DNA from 2 places in the Calorimonas adulescens genome. Region 2 is predicted to be linked to the other one. Evidence: riboswitches for the same ligand, from Rfam matches in the RefSeq annotation. Region 2 holds a riboswitch; the other holds the start of a gene.
The links. Region 2 has a riboswitch for S-adenosylmethionine ahead of FWJ32_RS08080 (methionine ABC transporter ATP-binding protein). Riboswitches for the same ligand answer to the same signal wherever they lie in the genome.

Region 1: it holds a riboswitch for S-adenosylmethionine, as region 2 does, so the genes downstream of both, metK (methionine adenosyltransferase) here and FWJ32_RS08080 (methionine ABC transporter ATP-binding protein) in region 2, are expected to answer to the same signal.

Annotation. Positions count from the first base shown of each region.
Region 1 is NZ_VTPS01000002.1:123,939-129,409, reverse strand. Features, by position in the region: gene FWJ32_RS02365 (phosphodiester glycosidase family protein) at 1-2,281, opposite strand, end outside; tRNA gene FWJ32_RS02360 (tRNA-Pro) at 2,521-2,596, shown strand; tRNA gene FWJ32_RS02355 (tRNA-Glu) at 2,608-2,682, shown strand; tRNA gene FWJ32_RS02350 (tRNA-Val) at 2,690-2,765, shown strand; tRNA gene FWJ32_RS02345 (tRNA-Thr) at 2,773-2,848, shown strand; tRNA gene FWJ32_RS02340 (tRNA-Tyr) at 2,861-2,945, shown strand; SAM riboswitch class I at 3,037-3,136, shown strand; gene metK (methionine adenosyltransferase) at 3,200-4,396, shown strand; gene FWJ32_RS02330 (nickel-dependent lactate racemase family protein) at 4,460-5,471, opposite strand, start outside.
Region 2 is NZ_VTPS01000011.1:18,838-24,308, forward strand. Features, by position in the region: gene FWJ32_RS13710 (class I SAM-dependent methyltransferase) at 1-231, shown strand, start outside; gene FWJ32_RS08070 (MetQ/NlpA family ABC transporter substrate-binding protein) at 428-1,270, opposite strand; gene FWJ32_RS08075 (methionine ABC transporter permease) at 1,276-1,938, opposite strand; gene FWJ32_RS08080 (methionine ABC transporter ATP-binding protein) at 1,935-2,933, opposite strand; SAM riboswitch class I at 2,994-3,095, opposite strand; gene hutH (histidine ammonia-lyase) at 3,382-4,911, shown strand; gene FWJ32_RS08090 (YerC/YecD family TrpR-related protein) at 5,053-5,355, shown strand; gene pcrA (DNA helicase PcrA) at 5,395-5,471, shown strand, end outside.

The DNA.
Region 1 (5,471 bases), on a different contig from region 2:
AGGGCATTGTTGAAACATCACTCTTTACGGCATTTTTAGTACCACTGAGGCCAAGATACCTTATTTCATCGTTTAAAGCAGTATAAAAATTTTGTCCACCTTGATATAGAATCCATACATTTTTGCCTGTTGAGTTTTTAAAGTCCTTAAGAGTGTTTTCTAGTAGAGCTGCCTCTCTTTGGTCTGTAAATCCACTGCTTCCCCAAACAGGTGTATTTAAAACAAGAAATATATTTTCACCATTTGCGTTCTTTAAATAGTCCTTTAGAGCAAACCACTGGCTGGCATCAGTTGCTCTCAGTCCTCCTTTTGATGAATCCATGACTATGAAACTGGAGTTTCTGAATTCATACAGGCCAGGACTGTCTATTGCTATATATGGGATTTTTAAGTTGTTAAACTTTTTAGCGTTCTTCCCCATAAACACGGCAAAAGATGATGTCTCGTTAGCTTTATCTACAGCCTTTGAAAGCATCAGGGTTTGGAGCAAAGTGCTGGTGCTGGTATCGCCATAAACAAATATGTTGTAAGAGTTCATGTCATTATTTACATTGATCTTTTTGTTATATGGGTCCACATCCTCAAGACGGATATTGTCTGGTACATCAGTAGTCTGTGGTGCATTGCCGACTGTTACCGGTATATTGATATATGTCCCATCAAACTCGGCTCTTATATATCCTGAAGCATTTAAAGTACCTGAAGTAAAAATGCCATCTTCTATTTTTCCGACGTTGCCATAGATAGTCCATTCAATATCAGCAGGGTCTATGGTTGCTGTATAACCGTCTTTATCCTTGCCGTATATCTTAATCTCTGTCTTTGTATTATAGTCTGTGGTTATTGTTGATATATTTGACTTTAAGATTATTGGCTTGTCCAGGACGTTTATATTAAATTCTTCAGAAACACCTTTATATTTCACAGTGATGACGGCCTGGCCAGGCGATTGCGGAATAAAACTGTTGTCCTCAAACTTGCCCTTTACATTACTTACATTGAATGTAACACGGGCCATGTCCACATCTACAGGATTATATTTCTCGTCGTAGGCAAATACCCCTATCTTTGCACGGGTACCGACGAACACGTTATTGTCAGCCTTGATTTTTAGTCCCCTGACATCTCCGGCTTCAGCATTGTTAAATACACCTATGGCATCAGCAACACGCCTCTCTTTTCCGTCTGAAGGTTTATTTGCGGTAACATAATTTTTTTCTCCTAAAGGCCTTATCACCATAGTTGTAGAACCGCCGCCATCAAGATTTATCGCATTATACGCCCCTATATCCAGCATGAGCTGGGCCATTTCACTCTCCAGTAAGCCCATAGAGCTCCCGTTTCTGCCATCAACAGTGACGAGGAACAATTTATTTCCCTCTCTATTTATACCAATTGACGTTCGAGCTGTCGGCTTTGGTACGGGATCATGGGTTATCGGGGCTATGGTGCCATCCTTTACAAGCATTGTGCCACCGCTCACAGACAGTTTCAGATTGTGGTATTCAGGGGTAGTATCAAGGTTAATCACAAGTTTATCTCCAGGAACCAGCATTGAAAGCTGCTGAGAAGTATCACCATTACTTACCAGGGCATACGCTCCTTCCGGGATTTTCACTGAAGGCTGATTTGGCCTGACATCCAGCACTGTTCCATCCTTGTCGACAATAACCTCAGTATGGTTTGGATTACCATTGGCTCCGGGTGTATTGCCCCAGTGGTAATCATAAAGGCTTAGATATTGTCCACTGGAGGCTTTATTAAAAGACGCAATGGGTAATGAGGTACCGTCAGGTAAGGAAACGCTAAAGTTATATGTCCAATATTCAAAGAAGATGTTCCCGTCCCTGTCGATATTAAAACTGCTCAATTTACCATACAAACTCTTATCTGGGGGGCCTGAAATAAGTACACCATCTGATACAATCTGACCTATAGGGCTTCCAGATTTTGTATCAAAGAAGTCGCCGTTTATAGCAGCTACGCTGCCAGCTTCACTGGCCATAGAAGACACAGTGGACGGCTGAGACAACCCTTCCGACCCATATAAGGCATCGATGTCTATATCCTTATTATTAAGTTCCACCTCAAGAATATTTATATCAAGCCAACCAGAGGTGGTAAATCTTTCTATAGTGGTATGAGTTACACCCTCGGAAAGCACCTCACTTTGAGTCTTTTCATTGATAATTTGATAGTCACTTGCGTACACTATGGATGTAAAGGAATTCAATAATAATACAGAGACCATTATGGCATAAATTTTTTTGTAGAATTTCATCCCATCACCTCATAAACTGTTGTCATATAACTATTATAACCATAGATAGTTTAAAAAGGGTTAAATTAATATTACAATTAGGTTACAAATTTCAGTTTAATGTTTTACGAAGATTTAATGAGTTTTAATTAGATATATTAAGCTAATGCTACATAATCATGAAATATGGCTAAATTTCATGATTGTACATATTCTGGAATGCAAGTATAATAAACAATGTCATATGAACGCCGTGTGAGCGGGGCGTAGCGCAGTTGGTAGCGCGCGTGGTTTGGGACCATGAGGCCGTGGGTTCAAGTCCCGCCGCCCCGACCAGTGTGAAGAGAGACCCCGTGGTCAAGTGGTTAAGACATCGCCCTTTCACGGCGGTAACAGGGGTTCGAATCCCCTCGGGGTCACCAGTAGTATGGGCACATAGCTCAGCTGGGAGAGCACCTGCCTTACAAGCAGGGGGTCACAGGTTCGAGCCCTGTTGCGCCCACCATATATATGCTGGCGTAGCTCAATCGGCAGAGCAGCTGATTTGTAATCAGCGGGTTGTAGGTTCAAGTCCTATCGCCAGCTCCAGTTGAATAATGTGGAGGGATACCCAAGTGGCTAAAGGGGGCAGACTGTAAATCTGTTGGCGCGGCCTTCGATGGTTCGAATCCATCTCCCTCCACCATACAAAAGCCTGCAGAGGCTTTTTATTGTTTATGTTTGACTTAAAGAGTAATTTATGCTATCATTACATAGTAAATTGAATAGATAAGATTCTCTTATCAAGAGTGGCGGAGGGACAGGCCCTGTGAAACCCGGCAACCAGCTTTGCATGGTGCTAATTCCTGCAGAATGGATAATTCTGAAAGATGGGGGAAAAGGAAATATGCCTCTTCTTTTGGAAGAGGTTTTATTATGTAATTTTAAAGGAGGAAAAAGATGAAAAAATTATTCACTTCTGAGTCAGTTACAGAAGGGCATCCGGATAAAATATGCGATCAGATAGCTGATGCTGTGCTGGATGCGATTATAGCTCAAGACCCCGATGCCAGAGTTGCCTGTGAAGTGGCTACTATAACAGGGCTGGTGCTGGTTATGGGGGAGATAACAACCCAGTGTTATGTTGATATACCTAAGATAGCTCGCCAGACAATAAGAGAGATTGGATACACAAGGGCAAAATTTGGATTTGACGGTGATACCTGTGCCATAATAACATCAATTGATGAACAGTCACCAGATATAGCATTGGGGGTAAATCAGTCTCTGGAAGTGAAGAGGGGATATTCGGGCAGTACATATGATCTGATTGGTGCAGGCGACCAGGGGATGATGTTTGGCTATGCATGTAATGAGACCCCGGAACTCATGCCCATGCCAATTTCCTTTGCCAATAAGCTGGCGAAGAGATTGGCGGAGGTTAGAAAGGATGGGACTATTCCATATCTCAGGCCGGATGGCAAAACTCAGGTGACCATTGAGTATGATGGTGATAAACCAGTGAGGGTTGATACTATTGTGGTTTCGGCACAGCATCATCCAGAGGTGGACCATGATACTATAGAAAAAGATATCATAGAATATGTCATAAAACCTGTCATTCCGGCGGAGTTCTTAGACGATAACACAAAATACTATATAAATCCAACGGGCAGGTTTACCGTGGGTGGCCCTCAAGGTGACTCAGGACTTACCGGGCGTAAGATTATTGTAGACACCTATGGTGGATATGCAAGACATGGCGGCGGGGCCTTCTCCGGGAAAGACCCCACAAAGGTAGACAGGTCAGCCAGTTATGCGGCCAGATATGTGGCTAAGAATATTGTCGCTGCAGGTATAGCAGATAAGTGCGAGGTGGAACTGGCGTATGCAATAGGTGTGGCCAGGCCAATATCCATAAGGGTCGATACCTTTGGCACGGGAAGAATACCGGATGATAAAATTATTGAACTGATAAATAATAATTTTGACCTCAGACCAGCAGCAATTATAGATAAACTTGACTTAAGAAAACCAATTTACAGACAGACGGCAGCCTATGGCCATTTTGGTAGGACAGATCTTGACCTCTCATGGGAAAAGACAGATAAGGCAGAAGAGTTAAGAGAACAGGTATCAATAAAAAATCTGGTATAGCAACAGCTATACCAGATTTTTTATAAAGGTGCAGCATGTATCTTTTTTATTTTCAAGGTGGTATCATTTATCTGTTATTTTGGGTATGGTTGTGGAACCATAAGGCATAATATATATGCTGTTTATAGGCTTTTTATTGACTATATTACAAATCGTATCGTTTATATTGTCCACTGTTATGAACCCCATGTCTTTTACTGTTTCATCCGGATCTTTTGACATGAGATAAACACTGTATTTTTGGGCTATATAAACCGCATAGTAAAATATATAGCCCTCTATAGTAAAGTGTTTGCGTAATTCTTTCTCAAGGTTATCAAAAGGAAGATATTTGCCCCATCCATAAAATTTATCACTGCCGCCGCCTTCTATACACTCCGCCAGAAATACTATATTTCCCCCATCTTTAGTAGCCGCTGCCGCATTGAAAAGTGACTTGGTAGCCTGGTACAGATTTATATCCTTGGGATAACCGCCGCACGAAACGATTGTAAGGTCAGATGGTTTATCTATATTTATTGAAAAGGCGTCGTCGGCAAATTTGCACCCTTCATACCATGCCGCATAGGGGTCGCCACAGAAGATACCGATTGTTTTGCCGTCACCATCAACAACGAGATTGATGAGGAAAATGGGGGCTACCATATTCATAGCCTCAACCATATCCATATTTAAGGGATTATCTTCCAGTTTTCCCGTACCGACTCTTGGATCAATCCCCTGACCATCAGGTTTCATTGTATGGACATGGTTTTGAAATATAGTCTTTCGACTGACACACCCAGGAAGTATAGACTTTCGCCCTCCACCAAACCCTGCCATGTCATGGTGGACAATTCCCCCGGTAATTATGACTTTTCTATTTAAAAGCAGTTTATTAACCTCTACCTCTGTGCCAAGACTGGTTGTTCCTATATATTGCAAATTGCTGTAATCATCACAGTCATGCTGTACTATATTTATCCTTCCATATATTTCTTTCCCCACCAAACTTGCAATTTCTTCTTCTGTCTGAAATCTATGGGTTCCAAGGGCAACTAATATAACGATATCTTCATCTTTTATGCCAGAAGAG
Region 2 (5,471 bases):
GACTATGTTAAAGCCCTGAATGAGATGGAAAGGGTTTTGAAAAAAGGTGGTGTCATTGTAGTAACAGAACTTAATGAAGATGGTAAAGAGGTAGTAGCTGAAGCACACAGACACAGAGGGGAAGAACATCATGATGAGATGAATATAGATAGGATAAAGGATGCTCTGGCCGGGCAAAAAAAGGAAATATATCATTTTGCTTATTTTGATGCGTTGATAATGGAGAAATGATTACAATGTGCATCATTATGTTATATACACATATGCCTGTTGCAGGTACATATGGCAGGGCGCAGACATAAATATCACGTATCAGCGTGATAAAGTTTGCATGCAATGCCATATACCAAGCTCAACAGGTTTTATGGAGAGTCATTTGTGGACTGCAGCATAAGAAACCTGTGCTATGCTGCAGTCCATATGACTATTAAAATGCCGGTACAATGGCTCCTTGATATTTATCTTCAATGAATTTCTTGACCTCAGGGGAGTTCAGTACCTCAGCCAATGTCTTGATTGCCGGGTCGTCTTTATTGTCTGGTCTTACAGTGAGGACATTGGCGTAAGGAGAATCTTTATCTTCAATGGCAATGGCATCTTTTAAAGGGTTTAGTCCCGCTTCCAGTGCAAAGTTGGTATTTATGACTGAAGCGTCTACATCCTGTAGTGTTCTTGGCAGTTGTGCTGCATCCAGTTCAGAAAACTTAAGGTTCTTCGGATTTTCTGCTATATCTATAGGGGTAGCGGTTAATGAGGTAGAGTCTTTCAGTTTTATTAGGCCGTTCTTTTGGAGCAACAGCAGAGCTCTGCCTTCATTGGTTGGGTCATTGGGTATGGAGATGGTTGCACCATCCTTTAGTTCTTCCAACGATTTAACCTTTTTGGAGTATACACCCATGGGTTCAACGTGTACCTTGACGAGTGCTACAAGCTTCATATTGTTGTTTTTCTCAAACTCCTCCATATAAGGTACGTGCTGAAAAAAATTAGCATCAATGGAACCGTCGTTCAATGCCTTATTGGGTTGTACGTAATCAGTAAACTCAACAATTTCCAGATTTATCCCTTTTTCTTTTAATATTGGTTTTACAAACTCCAGTATCTCTGCATGGGGTACAGGTGTTGCTCCTACCCTTAATGTTACTTCTTTTTGTGTTTCTGCAGGTTGATTTTGTGGTTGACCTGAGGACTGTGTATTTGAACTGCCACAGCCGCTTACAAGGCCGACTAACAGTATAAAGATAAGGCTGATTAATAAAATTTTCTTCACTGTATTTACCTCCTATCAACTTTTTTGGCAAGATAACTTCCTGCAATTTGTACGACTTGTACAATTACAATCAGTACAATTACCGTTGCTATAAGCACGTGTGTATCATACCTCTGGTAACCATACCTGATGGCTAAGTCTCCGAGACCACCTCCTCCTATAGCTCCTGCCATTGCTGAGTAGCCTATAATATTTATTATAGTGAGGGTAATTCCGAGTATAAGTGATGGAAGTGACTCTGGAATAAGTACCCTCGTTATAATTTGAAATGGTGTGGCACCCATGGATAGGGATGCTTCAATTACACCCCTGTCTACCTCTTTTAATGAACTTTCTATTACCCTGGCAACAAATGGCGTTGCTGCTATAGAAAGAGGGACAATGGTAGCCGTTGTACCTATGGTGGTGCCAACGACAAGCCTTGACAGGGGGAGTATGACTATCATTAATATCAGGAATGGGAAAGAGCGAAGTATATTTATAACAGTGCCAAGAACGTTATTGAGTGCAGGCTTTTCCATTATGCCTCCCTTTTCCGTTATTACAAGCAGTACACCCAGAGGCAGACCCAGTATAAGAGAGAATATGGTGGATGCAAAAACCATGTATATGGACTGCCAAAGGGATGGGAGAAGCAAGTTCAAAATACGCATGATTTCCTGATTCATTTCAACACCTCTATCTTTAATCCTTGATTTTTTAACCATTCTACGGCATTATTAATTTTATCAGCCTGGCCTTCAAGGCCAATGACTAAGTTTCCTATGGTTTCACCATGGATATGCTGTATATTTCCTGAGAGTATATTTACATCGACATCAAAGGTCTTTATGAGGTGGGAGATTACAGGTTCCCTGGCACTCTTGCCTATAAACAGTACCTTGACTACCATGCCCCTGTCGTAATCGATTATGCTATCTGGCATACCCTCCTCTATGCCTACGAATTTTTTAGTTATCTGAGAAGACGGTTGAGAAAATATATCAACCACATTTCCCACCTCAACCAGCTCACCGGCATTTAAGACGGCAACCCTGTCGCATATCTCTTTTATTACGTCCATCTGATGGGTGATAACTATTATGGTGAGGTTGAGCCTTTTGTTGATTTCCTTTAAAAGTGATAAAATCTGCGAGGTTGTCTGGGGGTCAAGGGCTGAGGTAGCCTCATCAGACAAAAGCAGTGTTGGACCGTTGGCCAATGCCCTGGCTATGCCAACCCTCTGTTTTTGTCCGCCAGAGAGCTGAGACGGATATGAATCTTTTTTATCAGCCAGGCCGACCATATCCAGGAGCTCCTTAATCCTTTTATCAATCACGTCTTTTGATACCCCGCTGATTTCCATAGGGAAGGCAATGTTTTCGTATACAGTCTTATTGGATAGTAAATTAAAGTGTTGAAATATCATCCCTATTTTTTTTCGCATCTCTCGCAGCTCTTTGTTATTTAAAGACATAATATCCTGGCCGTTTATCTCGATGGTGCCCTCTGTGGGTTCCTCAAGGCGGTTTATGCAGCGTATCAGAGAAGATTTACCAGCTCCTGACAATCCCATTATTCCAAATATCTCACCATCATTGATCTCAAGATTAATGTTTTTAAGTGCTGTAATGCTCTCATTTTCTGTACGATATACCTTGGTCAAATTTTTGATTAAAATCAATAAGATACACCTCCAATAAAAAATCCTCTTTCACACGATGAAAGAGGACTATAATAGCCTCTCTCATCTCTCAGCTTTGCGCTGCAGGAGTTGGCACCATTGCATATACATGCCGGTTGCCGGGTTTCATCGGGCCAGTCCCTCCACCTCTCTTGATAAGAGTGCTTAACATATTCAATTTATACATTGAGTATATTTGAATTTGTACAGGAAGTCAACACAAATTTTTTATTTATGATTAAAATGCATGTTGAATTATATTTGCAATTGCATAAAATACATAAACTTATTTCATAATGATACTTTAGCACGATAACGTACTGCCCAAATATACCTGTAAATAGGTACTAATAGCATAAAGCTATTATATAAAATTTTTGCATAAAAGAAGGATTTGCTGTTTTTTTATCGAATATATTAATCTAAATAAATAGTAGGGGGCAGACGGATGTCAGAATTGTATATTGACGGTAATGGCCTTACTGTAGATGATGTTTATAATGTTTCTAAGGGCAATATAACCGTAAGGTTAGCCGAAGAGGCATGTGTTAAAATAGATAGAGCAAGGGAACTAGTAGACAGCTACGTGAGTGAGAACAGGGTTGAGTACGGCATCACCACGGGGTTTGGCAGGTTTGCTGATGTTACCATATCGATGAATGAGGCAACGGAGTTACAGTACAACCTTATAAGAAGTCATTCATGTGGTGTAGGAGATCCCCTTCCAATAGAGGTAGTAAGGGCTGTGATGCTGCTCAGAGCAAATACGCTTGCAAAAGGATATTCAGGCATTAGGTTACAGACTTTAAATACTCTGGTAGAAATGCTCAACAGGGATGTTATACCTGTTATGCCTTCAAAAGGTTCCCTGGGGGCCAGTGGAGATCTTGCTCCTCTTGCCCATATGGCGCTGGTCATCATAGGTGAGGGAGAGGCATATTTCCGGGGAAAACGTATGCCTGGCGGAGAGGCTATGAGGTTAGCTGGTATAAAACCGGTAAAATTAGTTTCAAAGGAAGGCCTGGCCCTCATAAACGGAACACCTGTAATGACGGCTATAGGAGCTTTAGCCATACATGATGCCATGAACTTAAGTAAAGCTGCGGATATAGCCGGAGCACTTTCTATGGAAGCCTTAAGAGGCATAAAGGACGCCTTTGATGAAAGGGTTCATATGCTCCGGCCACATGCCGGCCAGCTAAAAACAGCAAGAAATATTCGCATTCTTACAGAGGGAAGTAGCCTTATTACAAGACAGGGAGAAATAAGGGTGCAGGATTCGTATACCATCAGATGTATACCTCAGGTACATGGGGCATCTAAGGATGCAATTGATTATGTCAAAGGAATAGTAGAGACAGAGCTGAACTCCGTTACAGATAACCCACTGATCTTTTCTGAGGATTATATAGTAATATCAGGAGGAAATTTCCATGGTCAGCCGATTGCTCTTGCCATGGACTTTCTTGGGATAGCAATATCTGAACTCGCTGATATATCTGAAAGGCGGATAGCAAAACTGGTTGACTCAAATTTAAGCAATGGTCTGCCCGGTTTCCTTACAAGGGAAGGCGGTTTAAATTCCGGATTCATGATTCCTCAATATGTGGCAGCATCGCTGGTGTCTGAAAATAAGGTCTTATCTCATCCAGCCAGTGTAGACTCTATACCATCCTCTGCCAATCAGGAGGATCATGTAAGTATGGGGACAATAGCAGCCAGAAAGACAAGGGAAATATTAGAAAATGCAATTAATGTTATTGCGATAGAACTTATGTCTTCCGCTCAGGCGATAGACTTAAGAGATGGAGGGTCGCCTGGGAAGGGTACAGGAGCTGCGTACAGGCTTATCAGGTCAAGGATACCGTTTATTGAAAGAGATGAATTGATGTACAGACATATTGAGGACTGTGCGATGCTTATTAAGACCGGTGAACTCATTGAAACAGTGGAGGGGGAGATTGGTTCATTAAATTAGAATTAACAGTATGTATAATCACAATGCTCCTGCGAGCGGCTGGTCTGATTGGGGATTACCCAATTATTTTTAAAACATTTTGCTTTAGCCTATTGAAGTTTTAATGAATTTTCTGTATAATATTTTCAAGGAGGGAAAACCATGTATGAATCAAAACTCAAGAGTGAGGCTGTGGATGAGCTTTTTGAGGCTATACTGGAGCTTAAAGATGTGGAGGAATGTTACAGATTTTTTGAGGATTTATGCACGATAAATGAAATCAAAGAGATGGCACAGAGATGGCAGGTTGCAAAAATGCTCAGAGAAAAAAAGACCTACGTGGAGATAGCAGATAAAACAGGGGCAAGTACGGCTACCATAAGCAGGGTAAATAGGTATTTGAATTATGGCTCAGACGGTTATAATATTATATTAGACAGGTTAGAGCAAAAAAAGAAAAGCTGACCTGGGGGTAACCTCAGGTTTTTTGTTGAGGTGAGTCTTATGGATATTTTAGAAGGGTTAAACGGCCCGCAGAAGGAAGCAGTGACTACTACTGATGGACCACTTTTAATTATTGC